DNA from 2 places in the Shewanella sp. 10N.286.51.B8 genome. Region 2 is predicted to be linked to the other one. Evidence: riboswitches for the same ligand, from Rfam matches in the RefSeq annotation. Region 2 holds a riboswitch; the other holds the start of a gene.

Region 1 (11,508 bases), on a different contig from region 2:
GCGACATCGATATTACGAATAACCGCTTGTGCTCTGTCACGAGTCAACAAAGAAACTTTAATATCAAAAGGAAAGCCTTTATCGCGTAACGATTTGGCTAAACAGATACGTGTGAAGTACACGTTATTAGGAGCTCTGCTAATGTGAAAGGCAGGTACATTGTCTGAGTCAATCCTCTCAGAAAGCCCCTCAAATGCCAGAAACAAAAAAAAGCCGTTGATAATCAACGGCTTTTCTCGTATTTAATATGGCGGAGAGATAGGGATTTGAACGCAAGGCTTCCTATTATATATAAAATGATGTGTTCAGCCGTGCCTGCTGTGGAGAACTTAGCTCAACCTGCTACGCTGGAAGCAATGGACGCTGTTAAAAAGTTCCAATTGAAATTTTATGTTGTTGACAGTATTCAATATTAGTTCACCTCAATTACATTGCAGTTGAAAGCTGTGAAAAAGCACAGTCTTTCTTCCTTAAAAAGAAACTTGTGATCTATTACTCATACCTAATTTGAGTTAATCACTATATTAAATATCCATTCAATCAAAAAAATTTAATGATATTGAAAAAGTGGTTACTCTCCCCCACTTTTGCCCTAACAAGTTCTCAGTAACATTATGCAAACCATAAATAGTAATCTTAAAATACTCTATCACTAACCCCACAAGATTAAAGAGAAAAAAACAAGTTATGAGTAACTTAGACATAAAAAAAAACAATATATTTAATGAAGTTCTTGCAGCCATTAGTTTTCTAACACGCTTTCCTTTTACAAATCACATGATGTTTCATGAAAAGACTGTGGCGGCTGCTAGTCGTTGGTTTTCATTGGTTGGTCTTTTTATAGGTTTTTTTGGCGCAGCTGTATACTTTGCACTTAGCTTAGTAGTTCCTCATTCCCTTGCGTGCGTTGTGACTTTGGTAATACTCATCCTTGCAACCGGTGCCTTTCATGAAGATGGCTTGGCCGATCTCGCTGATGGCTTTGGTGGAGGTTGGGATAAAAGCAGAAAGTTAGCAATAATGAAAGATAGCCAGATTGGCACCTATGGGGTACTTGCATTAATATCAACCTTTGCAATAAAACTGAGTAGCCTGCAGCTACTCAGTATGCAGCAAGTCATGCTCGCATTAATAACTGCACATGGTGCTAGCAGAGCTATCTCTGGCATGGTGCCATTCTTTCTTGAATATGCACGTATAGGGGAAAACAAAACACCACAAAAATCAAATACTATCAACTACAACACATTATTGATACTAACTGCATGTGGTTTCCCTGGATTGCTTTTACTGCCAAGCAGCTTAACTTTATTATTACTAGCAACTTGGTTGATAGCTTTTGTTTTATTACTCAAGTTAATGAAAAAACAAATAAATGGATATACAGGTGACACCCTTGGCGCAACGCAGCAAGTAATAGAGTTATTAACTTATATTTGCTTTGTTATTTGGACATATTAGTATATTAATACTTATTGAAACTAGTGATTGCAAATCAAAACCAGACAGGATTAGTGCACTTAACATGTTAAAGTAAAAAATATTAAGGTGATGGAAAACCCTTTAGTTTAAAAGTGATAAAACTTAATACTTTTATTTCAGCCAGTTGCTGATTAATTCATAGAGAGTCTTTATTTAAAAAATAAAAACACGTTCCTCAGCAGCTAACTTTCCTATCTAGTTTAAAAGTCTCACTGCTAACATTTGCATTCTAGCAATCACACTTAAGCGTAAACAACCTATAATGTATAAAATTACACATAGGTTCCGTGATGAAAATTTAGCCTCAAAAAAATGAGGTTAGATGCCTCTAACCTCATAATGCAGGGTTACCAAGTAAGAGTGATGAAGTTATTACTCAGTTTTACCATATACTTTGGGTGGAAGTATATATTAAAAAATATCAAAAAAGCCACAATATAAAAATATGACTTCAAATAACATTTATCTTGCAGAAAAAACGATATCAAAATAAGAATAAACCAAACAATTATGGTTACATTCAAATGTTGTGAATATTGTTTTAAACATCTCTATTACGATATGCGTAAAACAACTCTCACAACAAATAATAGCAATGCTTATTAATTTTTAATATGTTACTTTTAACAGTAATTTAAACATATTATAAAATTAATTTTCAACCTAAATCTTATTACAAGTAAAAATAGCTCATATTTAAAGCAAGAAAAACCGCCCCATAAAGTCTCACCACAAAAGTACTGTTAAAAGTCACACACTTTAGTCCATATAAATAAACCTGTGACCATTTTCACATTCCAACTACCAATAATTGATTATATTCCACCACATCATCGATGGGTAAAGTAACAGTTCACAACAATGAGTTGTGCGAACAAGCTTTATCACTATCAATACAATTAGGGTGTTAATTTTGGGAATGTGGTGAGACCCCACAGCTGTACCTGCAACTGTAAACAGAGCGAAATACTTTTTACCACTGACTTTATATCGGGAAGGTGTATTTCTAGATGCTGTGAGCCAGGAGACCGACCTAATTGTTCGATGTACTCAAGCGGGTTTCTTGAGACATAGAAAGATTGGATTTTTTCTATTCGCTACTAGTTACTCAATTATTAACAAGCAGCGCATCTCCCGCTATTTTAAACTCAGCATAACAAGGCAACAATAATGAGTTTTAAACTGCGTTTATCAGCTATCACATTAGCTATTTTTCAAACTTACAGTGTAAATGCTGCAGCACCTGCAGTCCCAGTGCATGAAACAATCGTGGTCACTGGAACACGTTTTGAGAGCACACCAGACTCACAACTTACGGTAATTAATACCATTGAACGTGAAGAAATTGATGTGCTTAATCCCAAATCAGTAGTTGATGTTCTAGAAGCATTACCAGGTTTAAGTGTGACTCGAAATGGTGGGGCTGGACAAACGGCTTCAGTGAGTATACGAGGCACCAGCTCAGGGCATTCATTGGTGCTTATTGATGGTTTAAGGGTTGGATCTGCCCCCCTAAACGCTGTCAATTTTGGCTCCCTTTCTCCACAAAATATTGAGCGGATAGAAGTCATAAAAGGCCCTAGAGCTTCTATTTGGGGCAGTGATGCTATTGGCGGTGTAATACAAATATTTACTCGCCAACTTAATGGTGGTGAATGGTTTGCCAGTACCGAGTTAGGTAGTAATAACTATCTACGAGGCACTGTAGGTGCGGGAGTGGCACATGGTGATGGTCAAAGTACTATCACAGTAAACAGTGAACGTTCAGATGGATATAATATCCATAATGGCGCTCCAGAAGAAGCTGATGATGATGGCTATGACCGCATAGGATTAACTGTAGCGGGTTTGCAAAATATCTCGGACCAATGGGATATTAACTGGAGTCTACAATATGACACTGGTAATAGCGAACACGATGATATTTACGCCAGTGGCGGCACTGACCAAGCTGATTTTGACAATTATTTGTGGAATGTTGGCACCCAATATCAGGGCGAGCAACTCACGAGTAAATTAAATATTGGTCAATCTCAAGATTCAAATGTCAATTTTCGCGGTGATAACCCGGATGTCGCGAGACAAAAATACGAAACAACTCGCGATCAAATAAATTGGACAAACCAATTTAAAGCATCTAATGAACTGACGGTTATCGGCGGAGTGGATTGGTATAACGAGTCCGTAAATGGGGATTATGCTATCAATGAACGAGAAGTTTGGGGAATTTATGCGCTGGCTCAATACCAATGGCATAACGTTCTATTTGAAGGGGCTGTTCGATATGATGACGTTGAAAATATCGACAATGAAACTTCTTATAATTTAAGTGCAGCCTATAACTTTTCTGATCAATGGCGCTTAACGGCAAGCACAGGCACAGGCTTTAAAGCACCTACTTTTAATGACTTATACTGGCCTGGAACAGGAAACCCAGATTTATCCTCCGAAACCTCTGAAAGCTATGAATTAACCCTTAATTATAGGGGCTCTGCTATTCAAGGTTATATCAGTTTATTCCAAAACGATATTAATAACCTCATTGCTTGGGCACCGATTGATGAAGATGGTTACATATGGAAACCTGCCAACATCAATGAAGCCAAGATAAAAGGCTTAGAGCTATCGTTAAATACCACGCTGTGGCAATTAGACCACCGGATTTCGTACACCTATTTAGATGCCAAAGACACTAAAAATGATGAAGAACTTGTTGGCCGTAGTGAGCACGAGTTTGATTATAGTGTGGGCTATCAATGGGAACACTTTGACCTACTCGTAAGCTATCACTATCAAGGCAAACGCTATTCAGGTTACGGCCAACACCTTGATGCTTACCATAGGGTCGATGTCAGCATGGGATATTGGTTTAACGACAAATGGCAACTACGTGTGAAAACCAACAACATACTTGATGATGACTATATGACCGTCAGCAACTACAACAATCCAGGGATGGAATATTTTGTGAGCTTGAGTTACCAAGCTTTCTAATTATGTCCTAACTAAGACTTAGGCGTCAGCGCTATTGACGCCTAAGTGGAATACTAATGACAGTAAATAACCACACAATAGAACACCTATCAGTTAATAACTTAAGTTGGAGTTGCGCTGATAAAAATGTATTGCAACAACTGAACTTCAAGGTAAATAAAGGAGAGACTATTGGTATTTTAGGCCCTAATGGTGTTGGTAAATCCACATTACTGCGCTGTATTTATAAATACCTAAAGCCATCAACTGGCGAAATCTATCTTGACGGGGTCAATATTAATGACATCTCTCGTCGTCAATTTTCAGCAAAAGTTGCTGTCGTGCTGCAACACCCTCCATCAGGGTTTTCTGTCACCTGCCGCCAATTACTGGCAACGGGCTTAGTTAGCCAGCATAAATGGTGGCAAGCTATTGACTATAAAAAAGAGCAACGGATCATTGATGAAGTGCTTGAGCAAGTTAACTTGTCAGATAAAGGCGAGCATATTTTCGAGCACTTATCTGGTGGAGAAAAACAACGCTTACTGATTGGCAGAGCCCTATTACAAAAGCCAGAAATTTTATTGCTTGATGAGCCTACCAATCACCTTGATATCCGTTACCAACTCGAAGTACTCACATTAATTAAATCGTTAAATATTACTGTTATCGCCACAATTCATGACCTTAATTTAGCCAGCGCCTTTTGCGATCAAATGCTATTTCTCAAAGAAGGTCGTTTAGTCAAAAATGGCCCGCCTTCAGCAGTGATGTCTGAAGATAATATTCGCCATATCTATGGCGTAAATGCCCATATTGATCGTCATCCAACTAATGAGAACCCTCGGATCACATACCATTATTCTGAGGCTTTATATGCGGCTGTTTAATGCAAAAAAATTGCTATTTATTCTTACTCCGTTAGTGCTCATTAGTCCAGTATTTGCCATTGTTATTGGTACCGCAAATATTGAGTTTAATGATGTTATAGGCGCGATTCTTCGGGCCGCTGACATATCAGAGGCTGCAACAGGTTCTTTAGCTATTTCTGACCGTATTATTATTGAGTTACGTATGCCAAGGGCAATTATGGCGATGCTCTGCGGCGCAGGACTAGCCATATCAGGCTCGGTATTACAATGTGTCACTCGTAATCCACTTGCCGACCCATACCTGTTTGGTATTAGTTCAGGGGCAGCATTAGGCGCTATTTTGGCGTTAACTGGCGGAATAATGTTTCTACCATTGCCTGTTTGCGCCTTTTTAGGTTCATTAATTGCAGTAGCAGTCGTCATGGTCATGTCCCGTGATGGGCAAGTTGAAACCCTTGTATTGTCTGGGGTTGCAATCTCATTTTTGCTCTCATCTATCGCCAACCTCATTCTTTATTTTAGCGATCAACAAGCCATACAAGCTGTTTTGTTTTGGTCTTTAGGCAGCTTTGCTAATGCTACTTGGTCCACCTTATTGTACCCCAGCCTCATTGTAGTGCTTGGTAGCATTATTGTTTTCCAATTTCAGCGACCTTTGCATGCATTAATGGCAGGCAATGAAAGCGCCCACACCCAAGGGGTGGCAGTACTGCCATTACGGTTAGGCATGCTAATGCTAACCGCATTAATTACCTCATCTTTGGTGGCAACTTGTGGAGGAATAGGCTTTGTTGGCTTGATGGTGCCTCACATTTCAAGAATGTTAGTCGGTGCAGCTCACCCAGCTAGCCTCATTATTACCGCCATGATGGGCGCCATTTTAATGGTCTCTGTCGATATTCTTTCGCGGGTAATTTTACCTAGCCAAGAGCTCCCTGTTGGCGTTATGACCGCCATGATGGGGAGTGCTTTCTTTATTTTTCTTCTTATTAAACGCCAAAAAGGTCGTACTAGATGAAGCAGTTAATTATTGGTGGAGCCCGTTCTGGCAAAAGTAAAATGGCGCAAAACTATGCCTCCCAATGGCAAAGCAATACGCAAGGTGAAGTCATTGTTATTGTTACAGCGCAAAATAAGGATGGTGCGATGGCAAAGCGCATCGCTCATCATCAGGCTAACCGTCCGCCCCATTGGCAAACGGTTGAATCCCATTTAGCACTAGCTAGCACCCTACAGCGCCACAGCCAAGCGGACAACCTCATAATGGTTGATTGCTTAACCCTATGGTTATCTAATGTTTTACTACACGATGCTGAGCAATCTACGAATCAATACCCTGTAATGAAGCGTCAACTCATCGATACCATAAAAGCGCTTTCTGGAGAAATAGTACTTATTGGTAATGAAGTTGGTCAAGGTGTTGTCCCTATGGGGGCATTGTGTCGAGAATTTGTCGACCAATCAGGTTGGTTACACCAATCAATCGCTGAGTGTGTCGATAAGGTCACAGTATCAATTGCAGGCCTACCTATGGTTATTAAGGAAAGGGCTTAATTATGTCTATTTTCGTTAAACCCATAAGCTTAATTGTCGCGGGATTTCTTGTCTGCTTGACTACTTCATATGCCCACAGCGCACAGCAAAGATTCGTTGTGCTATCACCCCATGCGGTAGAAATGATGTTCAGTATTGACGCAGGCGATAGAATTATTGGCACAGTGGAATATGCCGACTACCCTGCTGCTGCAAATGATATAAAACGTATTGGTCGCTACGACTTTGTTAATTACGAAGCCCTAATGATGCTTAATCCCGACGCCATCATAGTCAACAGTGAAAGCACGTCATCGGGAATGCTTAGCCGCATTAAAAGCCTCGGGTTTACTGTTATTGATACCAGTGTCACAGAGCTTGCTGATATACCGAAAAGGTTAATTGAATTAGGTCAACTAACCGGACAACAACAGCTTGCCCAGCAACAAGCTGCGCAATTCAGTCAGCAGCTAAACGAGATTCGTCAACAATATCAGCATCAAGATCCCATCAGCATTTTTTATCAGGTGTGGCCTCACCCTTTAACGACAACCTCCAGTTCATGGATGGATGAGATTTTTGCAGGATGCGGAGGGGTAAACATATTTGAAAATGCCCACTCAGATTACCCTCAGGTCAACATGGAACAAGTCGTTTCATTAATGCCTGAAATGATCTTTAAACCTATTTATCACGGCAACAGTAATCAAGAGTTAATCCGCTGGGAAACTTGGAGTGAGCTACCCGCAGTAAAGCATGGACAAGTGATCGCCTTAGAAGGTGATCTCATTCACCGTACAGGCCCCCGTGTACTTCAAGGAATGATAAACATTTGCCAGAAAATCGACTTAGCACGTCATCAAAGAGCGGCAACATTATGATTAGTTTTTATTTAGGTGGTGCTCGCAGTGGCAAGTCGTCCCTTGCAGAGTTAGAAGTCAGCCAAACTCGATTACCCGTGCTCTATATCGCTACCTCTCGCCCGAGTGCATCTATGCAAGAGCGGATCCGCTTACATAAACAACAGCGCCCTGACAGTTGGCAAACTCTCGAAGTGCCAGTAGATTTAGTCACTAGCTTAATTAAACACGACAAGCCAGAGCAAACCATCATAATTGATTGTTTAACCCTGTGGTTAACCAACCAACTGTTGGCACAACATTGCCTAAAACAAGCTATCGAGGAGCTTGCGAAAACACTGGCCAATATGCAATCGCATTGCGTTCTGGTTAGCACTGAATGTGGCCAAAGCTTGATTCCAGAAGATAAAATGAGCCAACTGTTCGTTAATGCCAGTGGCGAAATGCACCAAATCATCGCCGAAATCGCTGACAAGGTGACTTTCTGCCAAAGCAAAATTGCTAACACGTTAAAAATGCCAAAAGAACTCAGTTATGAATAACACTAAGTTCACTTTATTACGCCATGGTCAGCCGCAACTCAGCGACTGCTTACTGGGTCGCACCAATGCACCATTAACCGCCCTTGGCTGGCAACAACTACGTCAAAGTAGTATAGGTTTAGGCTTTGATAGAATTATTAGTTCACCATTAGAGCGCTGTAGCGCATTTGCCCAGCAACTCGCTCACGAAAGCGCCGTACCAATAACTATCTGTGCTGACTGGCAAGAAATGGACTTCGGTTTATGGGACGGTCTGCCGCTTAAACAGCTGTGGGCGGCTACTGATATTGACTACCCTAAATTTTGGCAAAACCCCTTTTTAAGCCAGCCTCCTCAAGGTGAATCAAGCATTCAATTAATGCAACGAGTAGTAAAGCAAATTCAGTTACTCAGTCGACAATATCAAGGCCAACACTTATTAATTGTGACTCATTCAGGGGTTATTCGCATCATTATGCATTGGCTATTATGTCATTCAAATTCGATAGACAAGTTCTCTGAAGCGTTTCTATCCTCTCATAGCCACAGCCATCAATATTGCAATGCCCACCTTAGCAATCTTATGGTTTCCTACGCAGCTCGACTACAAATCAATACCTTTATTGATGATGACAAGGTGCTATGGCCGCAATTGACAGGACTGCATAACTACCACGCTGACACTCAGCCAAAGGAAGCCTAAAATGAAAACTATCTGTTTTAACATTTTGAACTGCGCAGCAACTCAATTGCCGAGCTTACATCAACTTTCTGATGCTGGGGCAGGTTCCGATTTAATGCATTTCACCCCAACCAGAGACAGTGAAATTATCGCCAATGGGCAAGCCAACACGGTATTACCTCTGAAAAAGTTGCAGTCCAAAGAGGCTGATAAATATGATGGGCTGTTAAGTAATGGTGGTATTAGTCCGGCAGTATTATCTCGAGGGCTACTAAAGTTATTAGCCAGCAATGGTTATAACATTGAATTTCATAGCTATAACTTTAATGTCAGTCAGCCGCACACCATGCAAGAAGATTGGCTAGTACAATCACACCATGGTGGCAGAAATATTGATAGCACTGAGTTAATTGAAACGACATTAATTCCCTCGTTAGTGGATCAAGCCCAAAGAGGCTGCATCAGTATTTTGTCTGAGTGCGGAGTTGGCGGCACCACCTTTTCTACCCTGTGGTTACGCTTACTTACTGGTATGGATTTGTCTCCCGCGGGAAGCACTATCGCCCCTAAAAAATTAGCTATAAAGCAGCAACTACTCAATGAGCTTGAATGCCAATATCGTGTTGATGGCGAAAATTTTGATGAAACGCGCTTATTAGCTAACCCACGGTTTCACGATCCAATTCAACTGGCCGTCAGCCAACTAATTAAACAGTGGCCAACACAGCTACCAATGCCAACTTTTGCTGGTGGCATGATGTTCGTAGCGCCGCTATTGGCGGCAAGAAAAACCAACTCTCTAGCCATCCCAGTGCTAATCCACACCACTCGGTGGGTACTTAATGGCGATGGCAAACAAGTATTATCCCATCTTGGGGACAAAGATGTCATCACCACCCACACAACCAATTTTTCACGCTCTGATATGAGCTGCCTTCAGTGCTATGAGCAAGGGCTAGTAGTAGAGGGCTGCGGCTTAGGTGGCCTGCTGGTTTTAGCTGAGACATTAGGGATAAACGAACCTGCGATAATTAAGGCGCTTGAACTGGCCGTAAATGAATACCAGCGACCATTTCTTGAAAACGAATCGGTGGCCTAATGTGGGAAATAGGATTTGAGTCATAACTTGTGATAACAGGCTAGCAAACGCTATCAATATACCAGAATAAAGTATCAGGAATAATAATGAGCTATAACCCTAAAAAACAAGCACAACACAAAGAGCATGTTGACCAGGCCATCGAAAAAGCCCAAGAAGAGCGTGGTCAAGTATTAGTGATAACAGGTAATGGTAAAGGTAAAACCACTGGTGGATTTGGCACCTTATTTAGAGCCCTAGGCCACCAACAAAAAGTCGCGGCAGTGCAGTTTGTTAAAGGCGATCTTGAATGCGGTGAGCGTAACTTACTTGAACAACTCAATGTACCAGTTCATACCATGAATACAGGATTTAGCTGGAATAGTGAAGATAAAGAAGTTGATAAGCAAGCAGCACAAATTGCATGGCAAGCAGCAAAATCATTCATTACCGATCCTAGCTTAGATTTGGTGCTATTAGACGAACTCACTTACATGATCACTTGGGGCTTTATTGAACTGGACGACATCATTACCACACTGAAACAAAGACCAACTGAAATGTCAGTGGTTATCACTGGTCGAGCAGCCCATCGTGAGCTCAAAGAGTACGCTGATACGGTCAGTGAAGTAAGACCTGAAAAACATGCGTTCCATCAAGGCTTAAAAGCGCGTCAAGGGCTGGACTGGTAATTAAAAGGTACGCAAATTGCGGGCGACTTTAATAGCGATATTTCCCGAAGTGCTCAGCTTATTTATCAATTCAATTTTTGACGCTTAAAAACAAGCCCAAAATAATTTTTTAATGGAACAACTCCCATGAGCGGATTCAAATTAATGGTGCAAGGCACTACCAGCGACGCTGGTAAAAGCTTGATGGTTGCAGGGCTTTGTCGAGTTCTGGCACGTAAAGGAATTAAAGTCGCCCCTTTCAAACCACAAAATATGGCACTTAACAGCGCAGTCACGCCAGACGGCGGCGAAATAGGTCGCGCACAAGCTGTGCAGGCACAAGCGTGTAACCTTCCGTTAAGCGTACACATGAATCCAGTACTGCTAAAACCCAATACCGATACAGGTGCACAGGTGATCATTCGTGGTAAAGCAATTGAAGATATGAATGCCGTCAATTACCACAACTTTAAACCGCAGCTGCTAGAGATAGTGCTGGAAAGTTTTGAAACCCTGGGACAAGGTATGCAGGCTAGACTGGTTGAAGGCGCTGGCAGTCCTGCTGAAGTGAATCTGCGTGAGCAAGACATAGCCAATATGGGCTTTGCCGTTGCGGCCCAAACCCCTGTTGTTATTGTGGCAGATATTGATCGAGGCGGCGTCTTTGCTCATTTATATGGGACTTTTGATCTGCTTTCTGCTGAAGAGAAATTACTGGTTAAGGGTTTTATTATCAATCGCTTCAGAGGCGATATCACCTTATTAGAAAGTGGGCTTACTTGGTTGACGGAGAAAACTGGCGTGCCGGTAATCGGTGTTGTCCCATATTTACACGG
Region 2 (11,508 bases):
CTTCAACAAACCTAGATGGAGTTACAGCAGTTTTTTCAACAGTTTCTACAGCCGTTTTAACAGCAGTTTTTTCTGTAGTTGTAACCGTTGTATCAGCAGGTTTGCCACAGCCCGTTAGGGTTAATGTGAATGCAGCAACAGCCAGCGTGAATGCAATATGTTTAATCTTTACCATGTATGCCTCGACAAAGTGGGGTGATGTTGGCGATATATCGCGAGAGATAATTAAGCTTACGCAACTTAAATAACTCAAGCAACTTAAGCACTTGCTTAATTGCCATAAAGTTAGCTGCGATTATGACTGAATCCGTTAGCAGTGTCAGTGTTAAAACTGTGATGGCCTAGTGCTTTTTAGTAAAAAGCACTGCAATTTAAACTAGCTTTTATAACGACTCAGTACGCAGAATTTGCCAAGCTTCACAAACTTGCCGAAATCGCTCACTGTCGTCACTATTGTCTCTTTGCCACTTTTGTCACTTTTGTCACTATAGCCCGCTTAATTGTGACTATTTACACTGGCACTTTGATGAGTGGCAGTTGAGACTTATTATATTTTGGTGATTTTATACCAAGTCGTCATTGTGCGGTTTGAGGCTTATTTGATAAATATTTCTCTTCCTCACAGACAAGTTACCTATAATTGGTATAAAATCCGCCGCAATAAAATAATAGGGGCCTTATCCAATGACAGAGAAACATTATATTAGCGCACAGCAGTTGCTTGAAGACTCATTCAAATTAGCAGCACAAGTGTACGATAGTGGCTTTAGACCGCAATTTATTGTGGGGATTTGGCGTGGCGGTGCTCCAATCGGTATTGCAGTGCAAGAATTTTATGATTTTAAGAATGTTGAAACCGATCATATCGCAGTAAGAACGTCATCTTATTACGGTATTGGCACTGATAAGCAAAGCAAGAAAATCAAAGTTCATGGCCTACATTACATCATTGAAAATGCAAATGCTGACGATGGGCTATTAATTGTGGATGATGTATTTGATTCTGGCCGCAGTGTTGATGCATTAATTGATAAATTGCAAAAATTTATGCGCAAAAATATCCCGACAGATATTCGAGTGGCTTGTCCTTATTACAAACCAAAAAATACCGCAGTTGATTTAAAGCCGGATTATTTTATCCATGAGTCTGAAGAATGGCTTGTTTTTCCTCATGAAGTGTCAGGTTTAAACCCGCAAGAAATCGCTGAAGGTAAAACAGATTTTAAGAATATTCAGCATTTGTTTAAGTAAAAGCATCGATATTGGTTATTTTTTGCTAAACTAGCAGCTCAACAGTGCGTCAAGAGAGTGCCTGACACGTGGTTATTGTCCGTGTTTAATTCACCTTCTTGATGCATTTTTTATTATTACCCTGAAAAGATACTGCCCATTATGAGCTCTGTTGAGATATTTTCCCCACAACAAACCACTGATAAGCCTATAGATACTCAATCTCTAGGTTCTCAATCTCTAGCGAGCAAGTCGCAAGAGAAAAAGCAGCTTGAACTACTGGCACCCGCTAAAAATGCTGATTACGGCATTGAAGCTATTCGTCATGGTGCTGATGCTGTATATATTGGCGGACCTGCATTTGGTGCACGCCATAATGCCGGTAATAGTGTGGAAGACATTGCCAGACTGGCAGAGTTTGCTCATCGTTATCATGCTCAAGTGTTTGTAGCGTTAAATACCATTTTAATGGATGACGAAATTGCCAAAGCGCAGGCACTTATTTGGGAATTATACGAAGCAGGTGTGGATGCATTAATCATCCAAGATATGGGCTTGTTGCAGTTAGATTTACCGCCAATTGCACTGCACGCGAGTACCCAAATGGATAATCGCACCCCAGAAAAAGCAGTGTTTTTAGAACAGGTCGGTTTTTCACAGGTGGTATTAGCCCGTGAGCTGAATTTACCGCAAATTAAAGAAATTGCAGCCAGTACGCAACTTAAGCTTGAGTACTTTGTTCATGGCGCATTGTGCGTCAGTTATAGCGGCTTATGTAATATCAGTCATGCGTTTTCTAATCGCAGTGCTAACCGTGGTGAATGTTCACAAATGTGCCGTTTGCCTTGCGATTTATCCACCCGTGATGGTGAAGTGTTAGCTGAAAATCAGCATTTGTTGTCATTAAAAGACAACAACCAAACTGAGAATTTAGAAGCATTAATTGATGCAGGCGTAACATCATTTAAAGTGGAAGGCCGTTTAAAAGATATTAGTTATCTTAAAAACGTCACCGCCCATTATCGCCAGCAGTTAGATGCGATTATTGATCGCCGCAGCGATCTTGAGTCAATGTCTCATGGTCGAAGCGAATTTACTTTTACGCCAGATCCTGAAAAAAGCTTTAACCGCGGTAAGACAGATTACTTTATTAATCAACGTACTGAGCAAATTGAGCATTTTAGCTCGCCAAAGTACATTGGTGAAAAAGTGGGGGTTATCACCAGTGTTGGCCGCGATTTTATTAAAGTCGATAGCAGTAAAGCGGGTAAAGCCGTTGAGTTTAATAACGGTGATGGCTTGTGCTTCTTTATTGATGGTTATCAAAAGCAGCGTTTATCTGATAACAAAACCAAAGGCTTAAGGGTTAACCGCGCTGATGGTAATACTTTATATCTGACCGATGTGTCGAAAGACTTAAAAGTCGGTGTGGAGTTATTTAGAAACTTCGATCATCAATTTGATGCTTTGCTATCAAAAGACTCTGCTAGCCGTAACATTGCGGTTGATATGGTATTGGCTGATACGCCGCAAGGCATTTCACTGACCATCAGTGACAAGCATGCCCATAGCGTTACAGTAGAGCTTGAGTGGGCAAAAGAGCCGGCGAAAGATTACGCTAAAGCAGATGCAAGCCTGCGAACGCAGCTCGGCAAACTGGGTAACAGTGACTATCAGTTACAGCAGTTAACGATTGAATGTGCTAATCGTTGGTTTTTACCAGCGTCAGTGATTAATGGTTTAAGGCGAGATGCCATTGCAGCCTTTGATGACGCCAGAGTAAAAGGCTACCAGCGACCACAGCGAGCTGAGCATGATAAGTCAGCGCGTTTCCCGCAAAAGTATTTAAGTTTTTTATCTAATGTTGCAAACGATAAGTCTCGTGAATTTTATGAGCAACACGGTGTGGTTCAAATTGAAGACACTTACGAGAAAAACAAACTATTAACCGATGCACCATTAATGGTGACTAAGCATTGCTTACGTTACAGCTTTAATTTATGCCCTAAAGAAGTTGAAGGCATTAAAGCTGACCCAATGGTGCTCGATATTGGCAAAGACCGCTTAAAGCTGGTTTTCGATTGCCTAAAATGTGAAATGATGATCGTTGGATCAAATCAATTAGTAAAGTAATCAGGTGATGTCATCTTATTACTCAATAACCATTATCACGCGCGATGCGTGGCGATAAATTTGTAGGAAAAAGCCCAAAATGACTAAAGCAAAAAAATATGATTTTAGAGTAAAACAAGTTGGTACAACTTGGAAAACTGAAATCACTCGTCGTATGACTGCAACTAAGACTATTGTGTCTAAAAGTCATGACGGATTTGCATCAGAAGCCGAGGCTGAAGCTTGGGGTAAGCAAGAGCTTCCCGCTTTTTTAACCACGCAAGCTGAACGCAATAAACGTAAAACAGAAAAACAACTTAAGGCTAAATCAATTGCAGATGCAATTGCTGCAGAAGCATTAACCGATGAAGCAGATGCATTATCAGATGATGCTAAGCAAATAGATGCTGCCGATAGCGCAGATGTTGTTGAAGATTAAGCGTTAAAACATTACAGTAATGCAACAACTTGGTGACAAGGTTTGCCGTATTTATTTTTGAATAAACCAAACTTCACCTTTCAGCACCAATACCAAGGACGAATTAGGTATGAAAGCTTGCTTTACGACAATAATATTTTCAGGGCTGTTGTTATTAGGCCCTGGAAATAAAGTAATGGCCAAAGAGTCACAGTCTTACCTCAATAGCACCACCAATCAATCAGCAGATGCAACTAACGCTGCAAAAAGAGAGTTATCAATATTTTCCAAAAGTGTGTCTTTTGAGCTGCCTATTGGCTGGAATATGGCATTTAATTCTAGCAAAGGGAATATGTATAAAGCTGAGTTTGTTCCTGCTGGGGAAAGTTTAAATAATTGGTCTGATTTATTCTGTATTCAAGGCTTTGAGGGCTTGGCAGAAAATATCGAGCCTGAGCGATTTTTAAATAATTTTGCTAGCACCTACCAAGACAGCTGCCAAGGTGAGGTGGTTTATGAGCAACTTGGAAAAACCCAGATGGGTGGTCAAGAAGCGTATCACGGCATTATCGGCTGTACCGTTATGGCTAACTTTTTACAGCAAGGTGGCTCAGTTAAACAGCAAGGTGAAATAGGTTATTACGCCGTAATTAAAGGCGTTGAAGACTTGTACTTTATGCATAAGTCTATGCGCGGCGATGTTTTTAATAAAAACTCAGCGCCATTAAAATCGACCAATCATCGTCAATTTATGTCGAATTTTAAGCAGTTACGATTCTAGAAATTTTCTTTTTATCAATAATTGGTTTATCAACAATCCGCTTATCAGTAAGCGAGCTATTAATGAGTAATCATATTATTCAGACTATTTTTCAATAAGTTGAATAATATGATTGATTCATTTTCGTTATATCAAAAATCCCCATAAGCACGTTATACTATATCAGCTTGTTATATGGCTGCTTTAAGTCGTAGCAATCAAAAATTTATATAATTTATCGTCAATTTATAGTGGTGCCTGTGTATGACACGGGATAATCGGGAAACTAGTGAAAATCTAGTACTGCCCCCGCAACGGTAATGGTGAGGACTGAGTGCGATAAAGCTTGTAGCTGTGAAATTTTAGCTGCTATTTAACGTTAAAAATTCATGTTCGTCAGTAGCTTTGCTACTTTAACCTAAGTCCGGAGACCGGCCCTATAGATGATTTTGAGATTTCGGTGGGCAGATCTCGAAATGTAGCTCGTTGCTTGTAAATAATCATGGCTTATCGCTAACAGATAAATTTACGAGTACGATGCGCTGCGGCAAATATGCCCCATTTTTCCTTTCAGGAGTTAAAGGTAAATGGGTACAAATCTAACAAAAATCGCATCAGCATTAAGCCTAGTATTTGGTCTAGCTGCTTCAACAACCTCAGTTGTTTACGCTGACACCACAACAGACAATTCTGCCAATGCAGAGGTTGAAAAAATTGTGGTTATTGGTCGTCAAGATGCAAATCCTCTTAATATTGCAGCGAATGTAAATGTGATCGACCAAGCTGATATTCAGCTTAGTGGTGCGGTGAGCTTAACGGAGTTATTACGTTCTCAAGCGGGTATTCAAGTGTCTGATAACAACTCAGGTACGACTTTTGCCATGCGCGGTTTTTCAGCGTCTCAAGCCGCCAGCAATACCTTAATTTTGATTGATGGTCGCCGCTTAAACAATATTGATATTGCGGCTCCTAGCATTAATGCAGTGCCGTTAAATCAAGTTGAGCGGGTGGAAATATTATCAGGTAGTGCTGGGGTACTTTATGGCGATCAAGCTGTTGGCGGGGTGATTAACATCATCACTAAAGCGCCTAATAAAGACGGCGGCGGACTGCAATTAAGTGCTGGCAGCTTTGATACTTATGAAGCTAAAGGGGATATTTCAGGCAAAATTAATGACGCTTGGCATTATTACTTGGCCGGCAGTTACAATCAAAGTGATAACTATCGCGATAATAACGACAGTGAAACCGGCTCAATTCTAGGCCGTTTGCAATATCAAACTGATTTACAAAATTTCTTTGTTGAAGCCAGCTACTTCGATAATGATCGCCAGGCCCCTGGTGCGCTAACACTGGAGCAGTATCTGCAAGATCCAACTCAGGCCGCACCTTTTACCGATGATGATTATGTTCATGAAATGACCACAGCGCTGCGCAGTGGCTATGAGTACCAATTAACTAAAGAATGGGCTTTGGCCACTGATTTAACTTACTCTGATACTCTAACCACTAACTTTATTTGGGGCAGTGCTGGGCGTATCGAGCGAAGTTTATTAAGCTTTTCACCCAAAGCCACAGCAAATTATCAGCTAGATAATGGTGATTTAGACATTATTGCTGGGGTTGATTTAAGTATCGGTGAGGCCGATTTTGATACTGCTTACATTCAACGTAATAATGAACAGAAAGTGACCAGTGCTTATGTGCAAGCCTCAGTGCCATTAACGCAGTCATTATCCTATGTAGTTGGTGGGCGTTACAGTGAAGTGACAGATGACTTAACAGATCAATTATCATACGCAAATGGTGTTGAGCTTGATAATGATGCCCATGCATTTGAGTTAGGGTTAAATTATCGTCCAAGCCTTGCGCATCGTTTTTATATTCGCGCCAATGATAATTTCCGTTTTGCCAAAGTGGATGAGCAAGCCTATACCCCAATTACCACCCTTGGTCTTGATCCACAAACCGGCCGCTCATATGAAGCAGGTTGGGACTGGACCACTACAACACAAACCTTCAAATTAAACCTTTACCGTTTAGATTTGGAAGATGAAATTGTATATGACGCAGGGCGCACTGATGGTCCACAGGGCGGCGGTGCTAACGTTAATGCTGATGCTTCAACTCGTTTTGGCGTTAATGCCGCTTATGATGTGCAAATCGCTGCAGATTGGTTGCTGGGCGCATCATATGATTACATTGATGCTGAATTTACCGAAGGCGAGAACGAAGGCAAGGCGCTTTCTTGGGTTGCGGAGCATAATGCCCGTGCGTATGTGAGTTATGATATTGCCCAACAGTGGCAGGTTTTTGCTGAAGGTATTTATACTGGCGAGCGCTTTATTGAAGGTGATAATGCCAATGTTGACCCTAAGTTATCCAGTTATGTATTAGCTAACTTAGCCATTAACTATACCCGTAATGAGTGGAGTGCCAGTTTACGTGCTGACAACTTGTTAGATAAGCAATATGTCAGTGCTGGCTATTATGTTCCTGAGGAATGGGGCGGCAGCGGTTATTACTCGGGTAATGGTCGCTCAATTCGCTTAACCTTAGGTTATCGTTTTTAAAATCCCTTTGTAATGAACTAACAGATAATAAGCGAAGCGTCTGATTTTTAGACGATAATAACTTGTTATCTAGCTAATTACACTGAAGATACTAAAGCCGACAAAGCACTTGTCGGCTTTTTGTCTTAATCAGCATTAATCACTTGACCTTTGTAGGGTTTCTATGGATAAATTCGTTAATCGAGAACGAAGAATTATACAGGGAAGCATCGCTTTATGACCTACCTTGAGCAGCAGGTACTCACTCAAGTAAAAGCTATTATTGGCAACGAAGAACAAGTCATTGGGCGCCGTGGTATTTTGATCCCTTTAAAAAAGGCCTTAATTAATGAAGCAGATATCCGCATTATTATCGATATCATTGCCAGCGATCCCGCGCTTGCCGCTCATTTACTTTGGCGCAGTAATACCGCTCAAGCTGGTGGCGTAATCGCGACAAAAAATCGCAGTATAAAAGATGCGCTTATCCGTTTAGGCCAAGTCAATATTTACCGCTATAGCTTCTCATTTTATCTAAAAGAACGCTTAGATGAATTACCTGAACCATATTGTAAATTAGTTAAGGGCTATTGGGCGCTTACTGAAAATATCGCTACCGATGCAGTGCATTATTTACGTGAGCTTGAAGACAATAAACAAGCTATAGATATTGATGCAGATGAACTGCAAACCTTGGCGCTATTTAGTGTATTTGGTCAAGTGATTACCTTAAGTGCGTTTGCATTTTTAAATGCCGCCTCAGAAAAGCCCATAGCATTACAGGTGATAAAAAAGCTCATTGATACCCAGCAGCAAAGTTTATCTATAGAAGCATTTGAGGCTCTTGGGTTAGATGATGAGTTACGGAATGAATTTATGGTGGCCCATAATATTAACCAAACGAGCAATGTAAACTCTGCAGGCTTAGTGCTTAGAGCTGTGCTGAGCAAACGTAATGTATTGATAAACCCAATTAATGAATCTAATTAATGAAGCTAGTATAGCGAGTTGATTTAATCCCATGACATAAAAAATGCCACCTTAATCGTGGCATTTTTTATGGATTTTTCACAACTTGTTTATGCACATTCTAAGAGCGATTGGTGCTTTTGACTTAATCTTTGTAACTTTAGCCCTTCAGCAGCCACTAAGGTTAGCCATTTTTGAATTAAATGGGTATTGGATGTATTAAGGCGGTAGGCTGCAAATAACGGCCTTTTTAAGCCTTCGCTGCCAAGTTTTACAGAACTTAAGTTAAGTCCATGGCCTTCATTAATTGACCAGCTTGGCAGCGCCGCTACGCCATCATTACAAGCAATACGTTGAAGCAGCATCGCTGTTAAGTCACATTGCTTTTGTTCACCCACCTCAACACCAGCAGGTTCTAAAAAGTGCTTATAAATATCAAGGCGCTGCAATGGAACAGGGTAAGTGATCAGTGTTTGCTTGGCGAGCTGCTCAGGTTTAATGAATGGCTGTTTTGCTAGAGGATGCTCATTTGAAACGACTAACTTCACTTCAAAATCAAACAAATGTTGATAGGCAAGTGCATGCCCTGGTACTGGATCTGAAGTGAGTACAATATCCAACTCACCAAGCGCTAAGGCATTTAATGAATCAAATAAATGACGGCTAGATAAATCAATACGGCCATCTGGTGCGATTTGTTTAAAGGCCTCGGTCACCGGCATTAACCAGCGAAAGCAGCTATGGCATTCAATCCCCAATTTTAAAGATTGCGCCTCTCCATCAAGGCCTTTTTTCAGATCTGATTCTGTCACCATCACTTTAGGGAGAATTTCCTCCGCCAAATTAAGTAGTCGAGTGCCTTCTTGAGTAAAAGATAATGGTTTGCTCTTTCGAATAAAAATAGACGAATTAATGCGTGTTTCTAATTCTTTTATTTGATGAGATAGCGCTGATTGAGTTACGAAGCGTTTTTTCGCAGCACCAGCAAGGCTACCACTTTCTTTAAGTGCCATCAGAGTTCGAAGGTGTCTCAGCTCTATCATATAATCCTCACATGAATTTTGCTCAACTTACGGGTGAAATCAATTCGGTTGCTTGTATCAAGACTATCACAACAAACTTCTAGACGTCCAGACGCCTGTGTAATTTATTTACGAAAATGTAGTCTCATTGTTAACTTTTGTGATTGTTTTGACGTGAAAATTACAGCTTTTGATTTTATAAAAAGTGACTTTAATAAGTGATCACTAGTTTAAAGGTCATTGAGAGAGGGCTTTTTGAGGTTTTTAATCTGCGACTACGCAGTTTTGCTAGGCTTATCTATACTCAGACTGGTATTGCTTTACTGAATTTCTATGTTGATTGAGTTTAAAATGACTGGAGTCACAAATGAGCCACACTTATAAAATTATTGAGTTAACAGGATCGTCACCTATCAGCTCTGATGATGCGATAAAAAATGCAATTGCAGCAGCTAATGAATCGCTTAAACATTTACGTTGGTTTCAGGTTGTTGAGACCAGAGGTCACCTAGAAGAAGGTTTAATTGCTCACTGGCAAGTCACTATTAAAGTCGGTTTTACTTTAGATCAGAAATCACCTCATTGAAGACGTGGTGTCTGAAAGATGACAATAAGTAAAAGGTTTAAGCGTCTCTAGGTAAGCCTTTTTCAACACTGCGGATCACTCGCAAGGTTTTACGGCTTAAATGACTTTTAGGCGCCGTTTTTGTTTTATCGTCAGGGGTTAAATCTTGCTGTTTAAGTGCTTGTTGCGCTAGTGCCCAATCAATATGTTCTATGACCATTTCATCGACTTCATCGCTACATCTGCGTAGGTTAAGCGCATCAATAATTTGCTGATTAAACGGCGCGTTACCTAAGGCAATCGCAATGTTTCTTAACCAGCTTTTATGGCCAATTCGACGTATAGGGCTGCCTTCTGTAAGTGATAGAAATTGCTTTTCAGTCCAAGTAAACAAGCTTAGTAAATCAGGTTGGATCAGTTGTTTACGAATATGAAAATCAGTTTGCTGAGTTAGCGGCGCTTTACTGTTAACAGGGCACACTAATTGGCAATCATCACAACCATAAATGCGATTGCCAATGGCTTGGCGAAATTCTTCAGGTATCACGCCTTGTAATTCAATGGTGAGGTAAGAGATACAGCGGCGACCATCGACGACATTGTTGTCTAATATGGCATTAGTCGGGCATGATTTTATGCAGGCTACGCAGCTATTACAGCTTTGGTGGATAGGAATATCTACAGGCAAAGGTAAGTTAATTAACACTTCGCCTAAAAAGAACCAACTGCCAGCCTCAGGGTTTAGTAATAATGAATGTTTACCTGTCCAGCCAAGACCTGCTTTTTCCGCTAATGGCCGTTCAAGGATTGGGGCAGAGTCCACAAACGGTCTGAAATCAATGCCATCAAGCCCTAAGTTATGGCAGTGTGACACGATTTTATCACCGAGTTTTTTAAGCTGTTTACGAATCAGTTTATGGTAATCTCTGCCGCCTGCATAACGAGAAATATAACCTAAGTTTGGGTCTGATAAATTAGTGGCAAAGCCCGCTTGTGGCGGTAAATAGTCCATTCTGGTGCTGAGTACGCGAACGGTACCTGGGTGAAGCTCATGGGGGCGAGCGCGCATCATGCCGTGGCTGGCCATATAGCCCATTTCCCCGTGATAACCATTATCGAGCCATTGTTGTAACTTGCTCTCTTCGCTTTTTAAATCGGTATCGGTGATCCCAAGCTGAGAAAACCCTAATTCAAACGCCCAGCTCTTTATTAAGTAAGCTAACTCCGCCATCTCAGTGGCTGAAAGCTTATGCGCTAATGGCTGTAATAGTCCTGAGGGGGTTGTGGCAGACTCCTTTTCCCTAGCATTAAGCGCTGTATTAGTATTAGCCGCTGGATTAGCATTAGGAGGTATATTTGAATTAGGCATGATGACAGCTATTTACGCTAGGTTAGTGATCCACTGTTTTATTATAACCTCTGTGAGTCATCATGGTAGTACGATAGCTGATTTCGGCCATTTCTTTTGGCTTGGTAAAGCGCCATGTCTGATTTTTTTATCAGTTCAGATAATGTTTGTTCATCATAATAAGTGCTCACCCCAGCACTGATGGTGACCTTTAGCTCGGGGTTAATTGCTGAGAAATCATGACTTGATACGTCCTCGATGATCGCTTGTGTTAGTGATATCGCAGCAGTGGAGCGAATTTGCGGTAATAACACTAAGAACTCTTCACCACCTACTCTACCAATGACTGCGTTTGCTGGTAATTTGCTAGTACAGATCTCTGCTAATGTTTTAAGGACAGTATCACCAGCGTCATGACCATAGGTGTCATTTACTTGCTTAAAATGATCGACATCAAAAGACACAATAGCCAAAGTTTGCTGATTGATTAAGGCATTATTAAATAATTGATTTGCCTGTTGATACAAGGCAA

What was found. A riboswitch is a leader RNA that binds a small molecule or an ion and turns the genes downstream of it on or off. The one in region 2 is predicted to bind cobalamin.
Region 1: another riboswitch for cobalamin. It lies ahead of AB4160_RS16470 (TonB-dependent receptor domain-containing protein); the one in region 2 lies ahead of AB4160_RS02930 (TonB-dependent receptor).

Annotation. Positions count from the first base shown of each region.
Region 1 covers NZ_JBFRKG010000046.1:7,201-18,708, reverse strand. Annotated here, with positions in the region: gene cobS (adenosylcobinamide-GDP ribazoletransferase) at 688-1,461, shown strand; cobalamin riboswitch at 2,368-2,534, shown strand; gene AB4160_RS16470 (TonB-dependent receptor domain-containing protein) at 2,653-4,476, shown strand; gene AB4160_RS16465 (ABC transporter ATP-binding protein) at 4,533-5,345, shown strand; gene AB4160_RS16460 (FecCD family ABC transporter permease) at 5,332-6,345, shown strand; gene cobU (bifunctional adenosylcobinamide kinase/adenosylcobinamide-phosphate guanylyltransferase) at 6,342-6,881, shown strand; gene AB4160_RS16450 (helical backbone metal receptor) at 6,884-7,741, shown strand; gene cobU (bifunctional adenosylcobinamide kinase/adenosylcobinamide-phosphate guanylyltransferase) at 7,738-8,262, shown strand; gene AB4160_RS16440 (histidine phosphatase family protein) at 8,255-8,944, shown strand; gene AB4160_RS16435 (hypothetical protein) at 8,946-10,022, shown strand; gene cobO (cob(I)yrinic acid a,c-diamide adenosyltransferase) at 10,109-10,693, shown strand; gene AB4160_RS16425 (cobyric acid synthase) at 10,820-11,508, shown strand, end outside.
Region 2 covers NZ_JBFRKG010000007.1:21,501-33,008, forward strand. Annotated here, with positions in the region: gene AB4160_RS02905 (thiol:disulfide interchange protein DsbA/DsbL) at 1-175, opposite strand, end outside; gene AB4160_RS02910 (phosphoribosyltransferase) at 685-1,251, shown strand; gene AB4160_RS02915 (U32 family peptidase) at 1,393-3,363, shown strand; gene AB4160_RS02920 (DUF3622 domain-containing protein) at 3,443-3,781, shown strand; gene AB4160_RS02925 (hypothetical protein) at 3,957-4,541, shown strand; cobalamin riboswitch at 4,756-4,975, shown strand; gene AB4160_RS02930 (TonB-dependent receptor) at 5,108-7,093, shown strand; gene AB4160_RS02935 (HDOD domain-containing protein) at 7,310-8,062, shown strand; gene AB4160_RS02940 (LysR family transcriptional regulator) at 8,152-9,084, opposite strand; gene AB4160_RS02945 (dodecin) at 9,431-9,649, shown strand; gene queG (tRNA epoxyqueuosine(34) reductase QueG) at 9,687-10,859, opposite strand; gene AB4160_RS02955 (tetratricopeptide repeat-containing diguanylate cyclase) at 11,039-11,508, opposite strand, start outside.